3 regions of the Halobacillus shinanisalinarum genome follow, and region 3 is predicted to be linked to each of the others. Evidence: riboswitches for the same ligand, from Rfam matches in the RefSeq annotation. Region 3 holds a riboswitch; each other region holds the start of a gene.
What was found. A riboswitch is a leader RNA that binds a small molecule or an ion and turns the genes downstream of it on or off. The one in region 3 is predicted to bind thiamine pyrophosphate.

Region 1: it holds a riboswitch for thiamine pyrophosphate, as region 3 does, so the genes downstream of both, MUO14_RS17895 (TetR/AcrR family transcriptional regulator) here and MUO14_RS10230 (Ykof family thiamine-binding protein) in region 3, are expected to answer to the same signal.
Region 2: it holds a riboswitch for thiamine pyrophosphate, as region 3 does, so the genes downstream of both, thiT (energy-coupled thiamine transporter ThiT) here and MUO14_RS10230 (Ykof family thiamine-binding protein) in region 3, are expected to answer to the same signal.

Annotation. Positions count from the first base shown of each region.
Region 1 covers NZ_CP095074.1:3,618,510-3,624,557, reverse strand. Annotated here, with positions in the region: partial or broken gene MUO14_RS17910 (aldehyde dehydrogenase family protein) at 1-865, opposite strand, end outside; gene MUO14_RS17905 (class II histone deacetylase) at 935-2,041, opposite strand; gene MUO14_RS17900 (aminotransferase family protein) at 2,099-3,487, opposite strand; gene MUO14_RS17895 (TetR/AcrR family transcriptional regulator) at 3,693-4,274, opposite strand; TPP riboswitch at 4,568-4,668, opposite strand; gene MUO14_RS17890 (6-carboxyhexanoate--CoA ligase) at 4,889-5,680, shown strand; gene bioA (adenosylmethionine--8-amino-7-oxononanoate transaminase) at 5,667-6,048, shown strand, end outside.
Region 2 covers NZ_CP095074.1:4,340,415-4,346,462, reverse strand. Annotated here, with positions in the region: gene MUO14_RS21540 (MFS transporter) at 1-214, opposite strand, end outside; gene MUO14_RS21535 (DUF2087 domain-containing protein) at 278-865, opposite strand; gene MUO14_RS21530 (sporulation protein) at 970-1,731, opposite strand; gene MUO14_RS21525 (DUF1028 domain-containing protein) at 1,748-2,623, opposite strand; gene thiT (energy-coupled thiamine transporter ThiT) at 2,743-3,318, opposite strand; TPP riboswitch at 3,398-3,499, opposite strand; gene rpsN (30S ribosomal protein S14) at 3,669-3,938, shown strand; gene MUO14_RS21510 (alpha/beta hydrolase) at 4,044-4,778, opposite strand; gene MUO14_RS21505 (SDR family oxidoreductase) at 4,832-5,671, opposite strand; gene MUO14_RS21500 (YjcZ family sporulation protein) at 5,896-6,009, shown strand.
Region 3 covers NZ_CP095074.1:2,069,692-2,075,739, reverse strand. Annotated here, with positions in the region: gene MUO14_RS10250 (STAS domain-containing protein) at 1-807, shown strand, start outside; gene MUO14_RS10245 (NADP-dependent oxidoreductase) at 1,022-2,023, opposite strand; gene MUO14_RS10240 (GNAT family N-acetyltransferase) at 2,140-2,886, shown strand; gene MUO14_RS10235 (DUF4037 domain-containing protein) at 3,165-3,938, shown strand; TPP riboswitch at 3,997-4,100, shown strand; gene MUO14_RS10230 (Ykof family thiamine-binding protein) at 4,192-4,794, shown strand; gene MUO14_RS10225 (ECF transporter S component) at 4,801-5,379, shown strand; gene MUO14_RS10220 (ABC transporter ATP-binding protein) at 5,376-6,048, shown strand, end outside.

The DNA.
Region 1 (6,048 bases), 1.5 Mb from region 3:
TAGAACCCGAGGCACAGACCTGTCCCTGTCCAAAATAGATACCAAACATGGAACCATTGACAGCGTTTTCAATATTCGCATCATCAAAAATGATATTAGGAGATTTGCCGCCAAGCTCTAAGCTTACAGGTTTTAGATTCTTGCTTGCTGCTTGCATGATAAAACGACCGGTTTGAGTAGACCCTGTAAAGGCTACTTTGGCTATGTCCGGATGTGAAGACAAGGCATTTCCTGCTTCGCCATAGCCAGCAACCACATTTATAACTCCATCAGGAATGCCCACTTCTTGAAAGATCTTAACCATTTCTAAAATACTAACAGGTGTCTGTTCCGCAGGCTTAATAACGATTGTGTTTCCTGCTGCTAAAGCCGGCGCCAATTTCCACATCGTTAACATGAGCGGGAAATTCCAAGGAACGATCGCGCCTATTACACCTAATGGTTCTTTTAATGTGAAATTAAACCGATCGCCAGGAGAAGCCAAAGTCTCTCCTTGGATCTTATTCGCAAGGCCCGCATAGAACTCTAGTACATCAATCATAGCCGGAATGGCAATAAATTTAGTTTCATTAATAGGAAGACCGTTTCCCCTAGACTCCACTTCCGCTAAATAGTCTGCTTTTATTCTTAATTCCTGAGCTGCTTTATTTAATAAACGTCCTCTATCACTGGGAGCCATTTCAGCCCAAGGGCCAGACTCAAAAGCTTTTCTTGCTGCCTTTACTGCTAAATCAATATCTTCTGCTCCACCTTCAGAAACAATATCACTTGCTTCTCCTGTTGCAGGATTAAGTGACCTAAATGTTTTTCCAGATACAGAATCTACCCAATTCCCATCAATAAATAACTGATATGAACGACTCATAGATTTTTCTCCTTTTCTATTAAATAGAGATGTTTATAACTGAACCCTTATAAAGACTAAGTCCGATTTTTATCCTATAGACTGTATCTTTATAACTTGATCAACGGCTTCTTTTTGGTGTTTAGCCAAAATATCGGAAGGAAGCCCTTTGATTGCTTCAAAATAGGGATCTTCCTCCACTTTACTTTGTAATCCACTTAATGACTCCATAATTCTTAACGTACAAAAAGGGACGTATGAAGGGCTATACCCACCTTCGTGACAAACGACTAAACGTCCTTCACAATGACGTTCGGCTAGATGTTTGACAACCGAGGTTATCTCTCCATACCCATCAGCCGTGACCATCATTTGAGCAAGTGGATCAAATACACTTGCGTCTTGTCCGGCTGACACTATAATGAGCTCTGGATTGAATTGATCTGCTTTAGGAATAACTACTTTTTCTAATGCATATAAATATCCAGCATTTCCTGTCCCTGCAGGTAAAGGTATGTTTACGTTGTATCCCTTTCCTTCACTTTCACCGAGATCTTCAGCAGCCCCTCTATCTGGTGGGAAATTAAATTCTTGATGGAGGGAGATAAACAGTACGTTAGGATCATCATAAAACGCATTTTCGGTCCCGTTACCATGATGAACATCCCAGTCTAAAATCATAATACGCTTTAACCCATATTCTTCTCGTGCATATCTTGCTGCAACAGCAACATTATTGAATAAGCAAAAACCCATTCCCTGTTCTTTTTCAGCATGATGTCCCGGCGGTCTTGTAAGAGCATATGCATTGCGAACCTTTCCTTCCATTACTGCATCAACACTTATAATGGCACCTCCCGCAGATAATAGAGCTATTTCATAAGAGCCTCTGCCAACAAGGGCTAATCCCCCTGCATCTCCACCCGTTGTGTCACTTAATTGTTTTACCTCATTCACATAAGAAGGAATGTGATTCAGCTCAATTTCTTCTCTAGTAGCTGGCCGTGGGGTAATTAGCGTTAACTCGTTAATAAACTCACTTCGTTCTAATAAATTTTTCACACGTCGTTTGCTTTTAGGACTTTCACCATGTTCATCTGCTTCAATCCAGCCTCCAGGAGGAAGAAATAGAGCCCCATTTCCTGTGTCATGCCAAAAATAACTTTCATCACAAAGAAATCCGGTTTTTAAGTTAATATAATCCCTCCTTGCGCTTTATGTGGTAACGCTTCCATTAAACAGAACAGCTCTTCCTTACTTTAACACCTTGTTTTCAAATGCTTTAATGGCTCCAGAAAGCCTGTCTATCATAGTTTCGATGTCGCCTTTATTAACTATTAATGGCGGAGCAAGGGCAACAGCATTCATCCCTCCAAAAGAAAGGGGTCTTAAAAGAAGATTTCGGCTTAAACATTCTTCTACAACTTGCTGGGCAGCATGCAAGGATGGGTCAAATGCTTTCCCACTGTCACGATCTGCATATAGTTCAATGGCCCCCAGCAAACCTGCTGTTCTAGATTTTGCCGTCACCTGATGTTGTTCTTCGAGATACGCTAACCCCTTCAACAACTCATCCCCCATATGCTTAGAATTCTGGACAAGCTTCTCATTTTCTATAATCTCTAGATTTTTTAATCCAACGGCACAGGCGGTTGGGTGTCCACTGTAGGTAAAGCCATGGAAAAATACGTCATCCGACATTTCTGCTAGTTCATCCCTAAGTTCTGATTTAAGAAGAACTGCGCCCAACTGCATATATCCACTTGTTATGCCTTTAGCTACTGACATTAAATCAGGAACGACTTCCCAATTATCTACACCAAACATTTCTCCTGTTCTACCAAAACCACAGATTACTTCATCTGCAATCATATAGATTCCATATTCATCACATAATTCACGAACAGCTTTTAGATATCCTTCAGGAGGGATGTTGATTCCTCCTACACCTTGAATGGGCTCTAGAATGACTGCTGCTACTGTTTCAGGCCCTTCTTTCTCAACAATGCCTCTAATACTGCTTTCATAGTCAGGCTGGGACTTGTCACCTTTTTCACAATCTGTCAGATAGGGTTTTGCATGCAAAAATCCTGGGGCTGAAGAAGTAATCATATGATCAAATTCACGTACACCGGTTGCGCTCGTCGCCCCCATCGTCACCCCATGATAGCTTAAATCAAGGGCAATAATTTTTGTCCGTTCAGGTCTCCCTTTTAGTTTCCAGTAATGACGTACAATTTTAAATGCCGATTCGTTGGATTCCGATCCTCCAGAAGTAAAAAAGCTCACATCGAGATTCCCAGGTGTTAGCTCCGCAAGTTTTTCAGAAAGCTGTATAACTTGATCATTAGAGTTATTAAAAAATGACGAGCCGTAAGAAAGTCTCATCATTTGTTGTTTAGCTGCTTCCGCCATTTCTTGACGCCCATACCCTATATTTACATTCCATAAAGAAGAAACCCCATCAATATAAACATCATCATACACATCCGTTACATGAATACCTTTTCCCTCTTTAATTATCAGCCCCGGGCCATTTTCCTGATGTAGTTTCAGTGGTGTTGTTGGATGAAAATAATGTTCCTTATCTAATTTTCTCAAATATTCAGGTTGCCTTGTTTCCTTCACAAATTGCTCGTTCACTTTTACTTCTCCCCTTTCATAAATTTAACTGACGAACGTTCGTCAGTTTTAATTGTACGAAATTTTCCGAATACTTTCAATGAAAAATTGTTAACTTTTTCATTCTGCCCGTAGGTTGAAAGAAATTGGCTCCCCTAATAGTTCTAAATGAGAGACATTTCAAAAGCATGATATAGTGTTCTCCTAGTGATAACTAAGCTTATTTCTACTTTGTTATCCCTCGCCAATAAATCTCCCAGGAGACATTAAATCTTTTTTCGAAGCTTTCTAAATTCGAATAAATTAACTCTACGAGTAATCCGTCAATAAAATTCAGAAAAGAAATCGTTCCCTTTTCAGCTTCCATAATTAATCTTTGTTCATGAGAAACAAATACTTCCTCTACATATTTATGTAATTTTTTGTAATATGTAAAGACTCTTGAAATAACAATTTCTTGTAAGTGATTTGGGGGTGTAAACATCATCCTAAGTAAAAATTTCACATTCCATTCCCCGTCAGATGTATATCTTTCTTTTAAATGAAGTATAAAATTATACAATACGTTATCAAGGGACTCATTTTTTTGCTGATAAAAGTACTCACTCAATTCTAAAATCCCTTCTTGAATGACTTGGTTCATGACTTGTAAAAATAGATCATCTTTATTTTTAAAATGTGCGTATATAGATTGCTTTTTTATTCCCACCTCTCTCCCAATGTCTGTAAGAGAAGTACCATCATACCCATATTCAACAAAAAGAGTTAATGCGCTTTTCTTAATTTTATTTGCCGTTATACTAGTCATTTGTTTCCTCCTATGTGTCGCCAATGTAATAAAGCTAGCTTAAGTTAACTTCATCGACAGTTATTAACAATTTACCATTCAATGCGATTGATATCTATCACTTCATACTAAAAACATACTTTTTTCGGCTACGGTACTTAAAAGGGAAAAGTTACCGTGTGGATTTAAACCACCCAGATTGTACAACAGTGGGGCACACCAAAAAACCACATTTCAAAAGAAAGTGGTTGGTCCCAAAGATCATATGTATATGAATGAAATAATAGAGGATTAACTAAAATCTATTATTCCACACAGATCCCCCGCCACTTCCCTTCGCTAGTATTACCTAGATCAGGTAGTTAGGGTCGAGATCCATTATCCCTCTCAGCTCGAAAGCCCCCTAGTGTTTGGTGAATGACATTAAATTTTTACTATAGGATATATTCACCATAAATTCAAAATCTATGAACTATTCAAAGTTATAATCCCTACTTTGCCTTCGATTTACTATAAGAAATTAAACCTCCTTGAAAAATTAAATATTTAATGTAAACTTAAAATTGTTTAGGTTAACATTAATTGCGAAAGGGAGAAATTTAAACTAGGATTTACAGAGTTCATTACGATGGAGGCTGATTGAACTGATACAAGATAACGGATTATACAGCTTAAGAATGAGAGCTGCACTTGGCGGTCCCCATGAAGAAGGAGGAAAACATATATCAGGTGGAGAACACCTTTCCTCAAAAGCTGATATGCAGGTAAAAGCAGTTGAATTAATTGATAAGGCCTTTTCCCATACACAAGGTGAGCCGACTTTCTTCCAAATGACAATTGATAAGGTTGAGGAGCATTTACAAGCTATCAAGCCGTTATCTGTTTCTACCATTGATGCGACCGATGCCGCACAGGGAAGAAAATTAGCACGTTCTCTCCTTGCCGATCACGGAATATCAGATGAAGTTATTAAAAAAGCTATGAATCTATTAGAAAGTAGCAATGACAACAGAGGAGCACTGATTATTAATGCAAAAACTGGCGAACGTCTCGATGAGCGGAAGGAAAAGGGAGTGCGTGTCTCCCATCTGTATTGGGAAAAAGAAAACTTTGAACAGTGGTGTAAGCAAAAAGAACTGGTGGTAAATCAACGCATGAAGGAAGCACTGACTTTGGCAACAAAGGTGTGCTCCCACCCCTTAACGATAGCAGAGCTGTGCTGGAGTGATGATCCTGACTATATTACAGGGTACGTTGCTAGTGCTGCAAAAGGGTACCAGAGAATTACAAAAGTAAAGGAATATGGTGACGAAGCTGGTGGACGCTTGTTTTTCGTCAATGACGACCAGTCGATTGATTCGTACATTCACTATCTAGAGAAAATACCGGTCTCAATAGGAACGGAGGAGAATTATGAACTTAATTGAGAAAAGTAAAAAGTATTTATGGCTGCCATTTACACAAATGAAGGATTATGATGAGAACCCATTAATTATTGATAGTGGAAAAGGAATTAAAGTGAAGGATATTAATGGGAAAGAATACTATGATGCTTTTTCTTCTGTGTGGCTAAATGTACATGGACATCGAAAGCAAGAGTTGGATGAAGCTGTTCGTGAGCAGTTAAATAAGATTGCACATTCCACCTTACTTGGAATGACGAATGTACCCGCTACCGAATTGGCGGAAAAATTAGTCAAGATTGCTCCTGATTCCTTAAGCAGAGTCTTTTATTCCGACAGCGGTGCAGAAGCAGTTGAAATTGCGGTAAAGATGGCTTACCAATATTGGCAAA
Region 2 (6,048 bases), 2.3 Mb from region 3:
GATCCCAAACATCTGCAAGCTTTCCGGCAATCGGGGATAATACTAAATAAGGAAGGACGCGCATCCCCATCACGATCCCAACTGCTAAACCTGAATCTGTTAGCTCCAATAACAGTGCCAGCACAGCAACTTGACTAAATCGGTCTCCTATCCCGTTTACAATCCCTGAACAGAATAAATAGCTGTAAGGATGCTTATGAAAACGATCTGACATATTCTCCCCCCCTGAAATTAGATGATTATCTAATTAGATTATAAAAAAAAGGTGATAGTTCCTTCACCTTTTCACAACAACTGGCCACATCTCTGTAGGATTCAACTCATATCTATTATTTTCTCTATACATAAATTGCTGCATAATCCATTCTCGTCTCATTGTTGCATAATCATCATAGAACCGTTGAATGTATTCATTTACCTCTTGTTCCTCATACACTTTACCAGGTTGAAATTCCTGTACATAATAAGATAAAATCACAAGCTTTTTCTTAAGTTGGCTCGGCATTTGCTTCAATCTGCCATCCCTTGCGATAAAACTGTTGATAATCTTACGTTGCTCGGCTTCATTTACATACAGTTCTTCTTTTCTCACTTCATCATCTCCTATCCTCAAGATCGCCGTAGCCATAAATTCAACTTTCTTTTTATCCAGATAAAAGTAAACCGTATTTTTATCTCTTTTCGAATAAACCATCCCTGTGTCTCTTAACTTTTTTAAGTGGTGGGTAATGGTTGGAGGTTTCAGACCAAGTTTCTCAGCAATCAACTGACCATGCATGGGGCCCGTAAGTAAAAGTGATACAATTCTTAATCTAGTTGGATCCCCTACTGCTTTATGGAAGGCGACCATTTTATTTAATTGCATAATAACTCTCCTCCTTATTCGTCATTCATCTAATTAGATATTAATCTAATTTAAAAGAAAAGTCAAAAAAGCTGCCAGAATCAAAAACTCTGGCAGCTTTTCCCCTATTTTACTTGTTCTCTTATTGTTTTCCCTAGCTCTCTCGCAATCGTTTCCGACCCTGACTGTAAATCTTCTTTTGAAAAATATAATTGGATATTTGATTCATCCATTTCCAAAGCTTCTGCAAACAAGCCGCCCAATCCCCTTGCTTTTCGATCGACTTGTAAGAATACACGCAAACCATGAGAATCCAAAAAGAAGATCAGTTCCAACTCATCTAAATATCCTCTAAATTCACCACCAGGGAGAAATTCAAACTCCTGGATATAACCGTGCCTTCTTGAATGCTCCATCTCAACTTTCTTCAGGTGAAAACCAAGCTCTCTTTCCACCGCTTGAAGAACAGTTTCAATGTGTGGATGGACGGATACTTTAATATAATCTCGATCCTCAGCATCAAGGGCCATGGGGATATCAAGTCCTGTTTCAAACCATAGAGGAAGCTTATTTAGTGTAGCTGGTGTGTGTATTGGAACATCGATAGAAAAAGGAATTTCCTTCGTTTCCTTCGCTGCAATGACAAGCTCACCAGATATACGATATTGTTCCAGCTTTACCGTTTCTTTAATTTTCTTATCATCGACTTCTCTCAGTGCTTCAGTCATAAGAAAGATGGTGATTTGCTCAATCTCCTGTTCGACTTCCCCACCTTGAACAACTACCTTGCCTGCTACAGTTTCGCCAGGTTGGAGCTCCAACTTCTCAAGCTGTGTATCCACCTTGGCTGCGCCAATGCCTGCACGTGCCATTAGTTTTTTAAACATATGATCATCCCCCTTTTTACTTTTCTGAGTCCATTCGTTCCAGAAAATGATACACTTCTAAATCCAACCAGCCCTTTGTCTGTTCACGACCTTCAAAGTTTTCTCTGTGTAAAAATGTCGTAAGGGCTTTGTGAAAATCGTTGGAATCTGGCTTTTTGCTTGCTAAGAACCCTGTTCTGTACAAATGATAAACAACGTTCTCCTCAAGCTCCCCTTCTAATCGTTTGATATTATCCTGCTTAGATTCCCCGAAATATAGCTGTTGAAGCTTATAAATCCGCAATAACTCATCAATTGGTTCAGGATGATCATCCACTCGTAAATCGACAAAGACATCACTAAGGCCGCCGTAGCCTCCTTTTTCTTTTACCACATAAATCGCTGCAGATTGTCTTCCCCTGCTGTCTCCACCTGCTTGTTCAGCTGCCTGAAGCCCTGCTAACAAGCGGTCCGCTAATGACCCGTCACTTGATTCAAAAACACGTCCCATTTCTGTCACTGTTTGTTTATTTACTAAAATGTTTCCTTGTGCTGTATAGTGTTTCCCTGTTACCCCTCCAGCCCAGTCATAGCAGTGCTCACCAGTGAATGTAGCTGCTCTTCCCTCAGCATCGACCATTCCAACTTGGCGATCTGCAGCTTCAGAGTCATTTTCAATCAGTTTATCCACGGCTTCCTGGGCACTTAAACCTTCACTTAACAATTGCAAACCATCAGGACCGTAAGCAGGATTAGCAAATGCTTGTGTGGCAATTGCACCGACACCCGCTTTCGCCCAGGGCACCACTGCCCCTACGCCAAGGAACTTTGATTGAACAGCAACTCCCAGTTCTCCAGTTTGTGGATCAAATCCGACAATCGAATAAGTTGCGATTACATTAGAACGTTTCATTTTTCTCTACCCCTTCCCAATATACATCATTCGACTTTTTCCTACAATCAACCTTTCTATTTCACAAAATAAGAACCTATTTTCGTGAGATTAAACTTTTCGAAAATAGGTCCTCATTGTTATGAACGACTTATCAATAAAGTCGGACGCTGTGAAAACAGCAAGCATAATATGACCGCGCTTAAAATAAACGTAGGCAGCATATAACCACCATTATAAAGCAGTGAATATAACCAAACCGGCTGTCCTTCAGGTGCGAACTCATCATAGAAAACTATTCCTGCGGTAAAATGGCCGAAAAACCGAAACAGACTTCCAACAAACGATCCTGCGATCACCCAGGCGGCAAGTCGTTTCATATGTCGCTCGCGAGCTGCCTCCCGCACTGGCTTGGCAAAGATCCCGGCAAGACCTATAACTCCAAATGCTACAAAATAATCAAGAAAGGTTTGCGCTATACTTATAAGAATGGCACCCCCCACTAAAATTTGATAAAATCCTAGCAGAAGTCCTGTCAATAATCCACCTCGAAGTCCCCATCGAAATGCCATAATAAATACGGGAACCATCGCAAAAGAAACCGATCCTCCTTGAGCCCAGAGCTTAAATGATAGAAACGGGATAATATCGAGTAAGATCGCTAATGCTGAAAAAATAGCCACTTCTACCATGAACAATACACGTTTATTTTGCATAACCCACAACCTCCTTTTTCGCATACAAAAAAAGCGATGCCAAAGGGAAGCTTCCTGATGGAGGAATCCCGTGCATCGCCATCAAAAAAGCCACCATCCCTACGCCAGTACTAACTGACAGGTTCGAAGGGTCTGAACAAAGATTGTTCACTCTCAGCCTAAAGCTCCCCTTGAAGGCTTATATACGTTTGCTTTTCTTGCTATGAATCTATTATAAATCAATAACTTCTTGCATTCAATGCAAAGCTGGTAAGGATGACAAACCTGCCACCTTAGGTGATTTGACAAAGGGGGTTTGACCTAATACAATTAAATAGTAATCATTACTATTTAAGAAAAGGAGAACTGCAATGGCTAAACAAGCAATGATCGAAAAAGAACGTAAACGTCAAGCAACGTTTGAAAAATATAAAGATGTACGAAAGCAATTAAAAGCAGAAGGCAACTATCAAGCACTTAGGAAATTGCCAAGAGATGCTTCACCTACACGACTTCATAATCGCTGTGAATCAACCGGAAGACCTCACGGCTATATGAGAAAGTTTGGGCTTTCAAGAATTAAATTTCGCGAACTCGCTCATAAAGGCCAGCTTCCTGGAGTTAAAAAGTCCAGCTGGTAATTAGAAAACTTCCAGGGGTAACACAGTAGGAAAAGCACACAGAAAAACCTTAGGAGCTCATAGGAGTTCTAAGGTTTATTTACATATGCTTCTTTAAAGAAAGACTTATAAGGTTTTAGCATACGTTTGAAAAAACTCAAGACTTCGCTCGATAATCAAATCTTGATCGTTATCTAACGTAGCAACATGGTGACTATTTTCTAAACGGACAAGTTCTTTGTGCTCAGAGAAGACTGAGTCAAAGATCGTTTCGGAATTATCCGGTGGAACAACATGGTCTTCATCAGAAACAAAAAATAACGCCGGGCAATGAATATTCGCGAGACCTTCATGAACCTCTTTCATCAATGCCATTAGAGAGCGAATCGCATTGACAGGTGTCCTATCATAAGCAAGTTCCTCCACGTTTTCCTTTTTAATGTCCGAACCAATCGCTGCAACAAAACGCTCTTCCGCTGATTCCATCACATTTTCCATTGCAGGAATATCAACCGCTCCGTTTATGGATATAACCCCACTAATCTGTTTGTATCGTTCTGCAAGGTATAACGCTAGGGTTCCACCCATAGATAATCCTACAACGAATAGGATAGAACACCGTTCCTCAAGCCATTGATAAGCAGTTTCGACCGATTGAATCCAATCATCCTTGTTTGAATCCTCCATATCCTCAGGTGTCGTTCCATGCCCTTCCAGTCTCGGGCAAGCAACTGTATAGCCCGTTTCTGAGTACGCGTCGATGAGAGGTTTCATACTTTGAGTTGTTCCAGTAAATCCGTGGCTTACAAGAATGCCTACTTCGTTTCCTTCAATAAAAATAGGCTCAGCACCATTCATCATTACACATCTCTCCCCATTTCTACACATTACCCTATCTTAGTCTGTAAAAACCTTTACTTAAGCAGTTTCTTCAACACCGTTCTTTCAAGAAAAGGCCATGGGACTGCTTTTTTTAAAAATAAATTCAGTCTGACACCAGGTCCAATGGGATAACGGAGTTTTCTAACTTGAGATTTGCTGGCAATTCTCGTCATTAAATCTGCAACCTTTGCTGGAGCTCCATGCGATTCACTGTTTAATGCTTTCCATAGCCCTCTTATATAATAGGCATACGGTGAATCAGGATCATGCACAGCCTTTGGAAGCTCCATTCCGCTTGTCCAAATGTTCGTTTGATAAGAACCTGGTTCAATCAAAACCACATCAATCCCAAACGGCTTCACTTCAAAACGTAAACTTTCCGTCAATCCTTCCAGAGCATGTTTTGAAGATACATAGGCCGACAAACCTGGGAAGCCAATTCTCCCACTAATACTACTGACATTTATGATTTTACCATGTCCTTGTTTACGCATCATAGGAAGTACGGCTTGAGTGGCGCTAATTACCCCGATTACGTTTGTCTCAAATTGTCGTCTGTAAGCTTCGATCGGTACTTGTTCTAAAAATCCTCCTATAGCAAAGCCAGCATTGTTGACTAATACATCCACACGATTCAATTGCTTTAATTTTTGCTTAAAATCTTCTATAGAAATGTCATCAGTGACGTCAAGCGGCCAAACTTCAATCCGTTCTCGGATAACAGAAGAGATCCTGTCTGTTTTAAACACTTCAGCTTTACTCATATTTCTCATGGTTGCAATGACGTGAAAACCTTTCTCTGCACATTTCAGAGCCGTATGATAGCCAAACCCACTTGAGGCACCCGTAATGATAATTGTTCGTTGCATCACTTTTATCCCCCTCCAATAATTCTAACCTACTACCATATTCCATCAAATCTGCCTATCTCCTGCTTTTTAAAGACCATAGACGGTGATTTTCTAGCATTGTAACAACCATATAGGTTAAGAATTTGACGGTTTTTATTGTAAAATTTTCAGCCGAATAGTCATTCGCCTTTACTAAGGATTAGCATCTTCATACATTATAGTATGAAAATAAAAGGGGTGACATAATGGGTTACTACGGTGGATACGGTTGTGGAAGACGTCGCAGCGGAAATGAATTCGCCCTCATTGTCGTGCTGTTTATTTTACTAATTATTATCGGTGCATCAATTTGTAAATAATGTCTAACATGTGAGACCTTCTATTTAAGAGGGTCTCTT
Region 3 (6,048 bases):
GGTGAAAAAATTGTCGAGCAGCGTCATGAACTCGCTAATAGAATTCAATCCAAAGAAGGACAAGGATTTGAACGAAATCTTGCCCTAGCAAATGTGAGCCGTGAACAAGTTGAGGGCTGGAGGGCGACATTATTTCAACACTTAGGTGAAGCCTTATATGGGGACTATGAAACGATTGAGTCTCAAATAGAAGAATGGGCCATTCAGACTGGCGACGTGACATCAAAGTATGACGTGCCTCTAAATGAGATTATTCCTACACTTGGTTATTGCAGAACGGTGATTTGGGATATGTTTGAAAAAGAATTAGCGGAAGACCACTTTGCTGCGCAAACAATTTTACACATAGGTAAGCTAATCGACCCGTTACTAGATAAGGTTATGCACCAGCTTAGCCAAGTCTATAATAGGTATCATAGTGAAAAATGGCAAAAAGCCCAGGAGAAACTGATGGAGTTATCTGTACCTGTGGTCCCCATCACAAATGGGGTAGCTGTATTGCCAATTGTTGGTAGCATAGATACAGAGCGGGCTCAGTTGATTATAGAAACTTCCCTAGAGAAGAGTACGAAACTTCAGCTGCAATACCTTCTTATTGATATCTCAGGAGTTCCAACCATTGATACGGTTGTGGCTCACTATATTTTTCAAGTCACCCATTCCTTGCAGCTCGTTGGGGTCGAGACGGTATTAACAGGGATTCGACCCGAAATCGCCCGTTCCGTTGTTGAAATGGGAATGAAATTTAGCAAAGTTAAAACACGAGCCAATTTGCATCAAGCTTTAAATGAGATTGGAGTGGGGTGAACTACCTTTCAAAATTGAAGACGAAAAGTGGGATATAAAACAAACGCAAGTACACCTATTGAACCTGCGTTTGTTTTATAGTTAGGTCGAATCTATGATTTTTAAAAAGGGTAGAATAGAATCTTTTTAATTTGGACAGAATCCTCACATCACAAATGCGCAATTTATGAACTGAGATCAAAATTCAGCCTTTTTATAACGCTCCCGTTCCAAATTATCGCGGATCGGCTATTTTAACTAATTGTTTTCCTGTATTGCTTCCTTTGAATAGACCAAAGAAGGCATCTGGAATATTTTCGAAGCCTTCATGAATCGTTTCTTCATAAGTAAGTTTCCCGTCTTTAAGCCATTTAGAAAGATGGTCAAACCCTTCCTTATAACGCACCTGATAATCTCCAACAACGAATCCCTTGATTGTAGCGCTTGATTTTATCAAATGCATTTGGATTCGTGGGCCCTGATCATTTGGTACATTGTAAGAAGCAATAGCGCCACATTGTGTAATACGCGCAAATTTATTTAACAAAGGATAAACACGATCAGCAATTTCTCCACCTACGTTATCAAAATAAATATCTACTCCACTAGGACAGGCATCTTGAAGAGCCGCAGCAACATTCTGCGTTTTATAATTAATTGCCGCGTCAGCTCCCAACTCATTTGTAAGATAACTTGTTTTTTCATCACTACCTGCGATGCCCACAACCCGGCAGCCAAAGATTTTCCCGATTTGCACAACCGTTGAACCAACAGCACCGGCAGCTCCAGAAACGACGAGAGTTTCTCCTTCTTTTGGTTTCCCGATATCAATAAGGCCAAAATAGGCGGTAAGTCCAGGCATCCCGAGAATTCCTAATGATGTAGTGACCGAGCCAAGGGTTGGATCCACTTTTCGAACTGAATCAGCGGATATAACCGTTTTTTCCCTCCAAGGAATAGAGCCTGTTACAATATCTCCTGTTGTGAATGGCTCTGCTTTTGACTCCTTTACTTGAGCGACAACTCCTCCTGAAATCGGTTCATTTAATTGAAAAGGTGCAACATATGACTTTGTATTATTCATGCGTCCCCTCATATAAGGATCAACGGAGACATATAACAACTCCACTGACAACTCGCCCTCTTGAGGCTTTGGTAATTCAGCATCTGTGATACTTAAGTGTTCATGAGTCGGGACAGTTTCTGGCCTTTTAACTAGTTGAATTTCTCGATTCACAATCCTCACTCCTTCCATTATTTACATCTCCTATTGTATCGCAACTATGGATCTAGATGAAAAAGAAAAGGCTGGACGTTAGAATATAAGGTGAGTACATGGCAAGGAGGCTACTTATGAAAGAATGTGATTTTGATAAGTTCAAGCTATATGAAAAAGTGAAATTTGTGGAGGGAGAGAAATTTACTACAGTTGAAGAAACGACTCAGCTATCACAAGAGGAATTTCTTCGATTGATAGCGTATTTAGAAAAGGACGAACGTTTAAAAAAAGCTGGCACTCTATCCATTCTAGTTCCATCCTCTCATCATACTGATAAATTAAATACAAAACTGGTTGAAGCCGGATTTGTCTTGGATGATATGACTGTCATTGTGAAAAGGGATTTATCAGATCTGAGTTTAACGGAATCAGAATCTTATAGATTGATTCCCATGAAACCGGGGATGGAGGACACATTTAAACATGTATGGGCTCAGGCTATGACAAATTCATTGAACGGGTCATCCAATTTGACGATCGATGACCAGTTAAAAAGTGTAGAAAAAGAGCTTGGTCCTAATTTTAGACGTACATGTCTAATCGCCTATGAAGGAGAACAGCCTATTGGTGTGGTCATGCCGCATATTGAACCTGGGACGATAGCAGAGGGTAGATTATTTTACTTTGGTCTTATCCCTGAAGCACGCGGAAAAGGGAAGAGTAAGGTGTTGCACCGCCAGGCTTTAGCTATATTGCGTCAAAAGTTTGATGCGGCCTATTATGTTGGTTCAACGAGCTATCACAACACCCCTATGTTAAAGCTTTTTGCCCACAATGGTTGTGTGGAGATCGATCGAAGTAAAGTGTTTAGTAGGTCTTAGATAAACTTTTTGAAATGGTAATAAGCCTGGATTACAAAATTATCAAATAATTTATCGCTTCATTCACTGTTTTTTGGTAAAGTTAAGAAAATCATGTCTTTGCTTATTAAAAGATCGTGAAAGGTGAAACAAGAGGGGCATTGATTCGTACATGTAGGTGAACGTCTATTTAGGGAGAAATTAGTTTACATTCGTAGAAAAGAATTTTTTCATTAATCTATCGTGTTGTTTCTCATCCTTTTATAATCATTTAAAGAACAGGCGGTGGTTGATAGGCTATGGATTTAAAGACATTGGCAACAAAAGTGGCAAGCGTGTATGAACAAAATGCTAAGGTGGAGGCTGTTTATATCGCGGGTTCTGTTGCGAGGGGCTGGGAGGATCACTATTCCGATATAGAACTAAATGTGTTGTGGTCCGAGGGGCCGACAGACCAAGAACGTCTTTCTGTTATTGAACAGGTGGAAGGGCAGCTGCTGAATTTCTACGCTTATGAAGACGGAGAATGGTCAGAAACATATCAAGTGGATGATGTTAAATTTGAAATCAGTAGCTTTTTAACAGAAACCATTCGTAAGGTTGTCCAACGTGTAACGAAAGAGTATGATATCGAATTAGATAGTCAATGTTTGATCGCTTCGATTCATTATGGAGAAGCTGTTTCAGGTACAGAGATAATGGATGGGTTGAAAGCCAAAGTCCAAGTGTACCCTGAACAATTGAGTCATGCGATGATTGATGCCCATTCCGACCTTGGAAGCAGGTGGGGAAATCGTCACGCTCTGGTAGAACGGGAAGATTGGCTGATGCTTTATTCCGTTATGACTTCTGTTCAGCATAAGATGATGGGGATCTTATTTGGACTCAACTGCATGTATGTCAATCATCCGGCATTCAAATGGCAGCGGCAAACGTTAAGCCTGATGAATATCAAGCCGGAAAATATTATTGAGCGGCTGGAACGTGTATTTTTATCCAACCCAAAACAGGGACTTGATGAGCTTGAGAAGATTGTGCAGGAAATGGACGAGCTCGTTAAGGAAAAGGAATAAGCTTTACAAAACAGGAACCTTCCATTACGATGAAATTGTACAAAAACTGCATATATCTAACGAACACTAGGGGAGCTGCAGATGCGGCTGAGAGGAAATGGATTCCGACCCTTATAACCCGAACTAGATAATACTAGCGTGGGGAAGTGGAGTCGATCGTAAAATAGCAATGGTGTACAACATATACTTACGTTCGTAACTGCATTCCCCCGGGATGCAGTTTTTTTGTGTTTAATAAAAGGAGGATAAAATGATGAGTCAAGCTTGTGAATCAACAAATCGTATTGCTGGAAGTTCATTTTCAATTTATCCGATGACCGATCGTTTTGTCGAGATTATTAAGTCATCACTTAAGGAGGTCGACACTTCCAGGGTATGGATGAAGGCCGACGACGTAACAACAACGGTTAGAGGACAAATGATCCATGTATTTGATGTAACCAGAGCCATGTTTTTACAGGCAGCAAAAACGGGAGAACATGTTGTTTTCCAATCAACCTATTCAATTGGCTGTCCCGGTGATTCAGCAGGCGATGTTTATATGGCAGAGGATAACGCTCCATTGAACAGATCGGAAAGTAAGCCGGTCGATCAGGAAGTTGCCGCTAAGTTTTCACTTTACCCAATGGGCGGCGGAGACTACATGGATGTAATTTATAGCCAAATTGAAGAGATGAAGAAGCAAGGAGTCGAGGTCAGTGAAGCCCACTATTCGACACGTTTGGATGGGGATGGAAATAAGGTTTTTGAAGGCCTTGAGCAGGTGTTCCAACAAACGGAGAAGCAAGGATCCTCTCACACTGTTATGACAGTAACAATGTCTGCGAACAGTCCGTCAACAAAGGGAGGGGAGTAGATGAGTCTGAAAAATTGGAAGTTAAAAGAAATCGTTGTCATGTCAGTGCTTTCCGTTGTGTTTGCCGTTGTTTATTTAGCTTTTCTCCCAGTTGGAAAATTGCTGGCCGGCCTATTTGGACCAATTGGCTATGACCTAATCTTCGGAATTTGGTTTATCGTCTCTATCATAGCTGCTTATATTATTCGAAAAAAGGGAGCAGCCTTTTTATCAGAAACGATTGCGGCAACAGTTGAAATGCTGCTCGGAAATGCCATGGGACCGGTCTTAATTTTGACAGGGATCATCCAGGGTTTAGGAGCAGAGGCAGCTTTCACAGTAACGAGGTATAAGACATATAACTTGCCTGTATTAATGTTAGCTGGTGCGGGAGCAGCCCTATTCAGTTTTGTCTGGGGATACTTTCGCTCAGGGTATGCCGCCTTTGGGACTGGTTACGTGGTCAGCATGCTCGTTGTCCGCATAATTAGTGGTGCCCTCATCTCTGGTTTGTTAGGGAAGACCATAAGTGACGCACTAGCAAAAACAGGCGTGCTCACAGGTTTTGCATTAGGAAAAGAACAACGAAGGAAGAAAGCCGCATGAAATTAATAGAGGTGAACCAACTGCATGTTCGATTTGAGGAAGAAGAGAACGATGTCCTGTCAAATGTGAGTTTCTCAATGGATGAAGGGGAAAGTCTTCTTTTGTCAGGCCCAAGCGGATGTGGGAAAAGTACGTTGACGTATGGGCTGAATGGCATTCACCCTCGTGAGCTGGACGGGACGATGACAGGAGATATTCAGTTTAGAGGACATCCTGTAGAAAACTATCCTCCAGGGGAAATGAGTCAGCATGCCGGCGTTGTTTTTCAAGATCCAGAAAGTCAATTTTGTATGATAACGGTCGAGGATGAAGTGGCATTCGGCTTAGAAAATATCGGTACACCTGTTGAGCAAATATCTGGGCTGATTGATCAAGCTTTGCTTCTAGTTGGTTTAGAAGGTATAAAACTTAGGGCGATAAGCACGTTATCTGGCGGACAGAAGCAAAAACTTGCTTTGGCCTGTGTGCTTGCCATGGAGCCCGAGCTGTTAATTCTTGATGAACCAACCGCTAATCTTGATCCGAAAGCTACCCGTGACTTTATTGAAACGATCGAAAAGCTCCAAAAGGATAAGGGCTTTGCTCTCATTGTTATTGAACATCAGCTGGATGGCTGGGTTTCTTTTATCGAACGGGGTGTGATGATGGATCGTAGCGGAAGAATTTTTT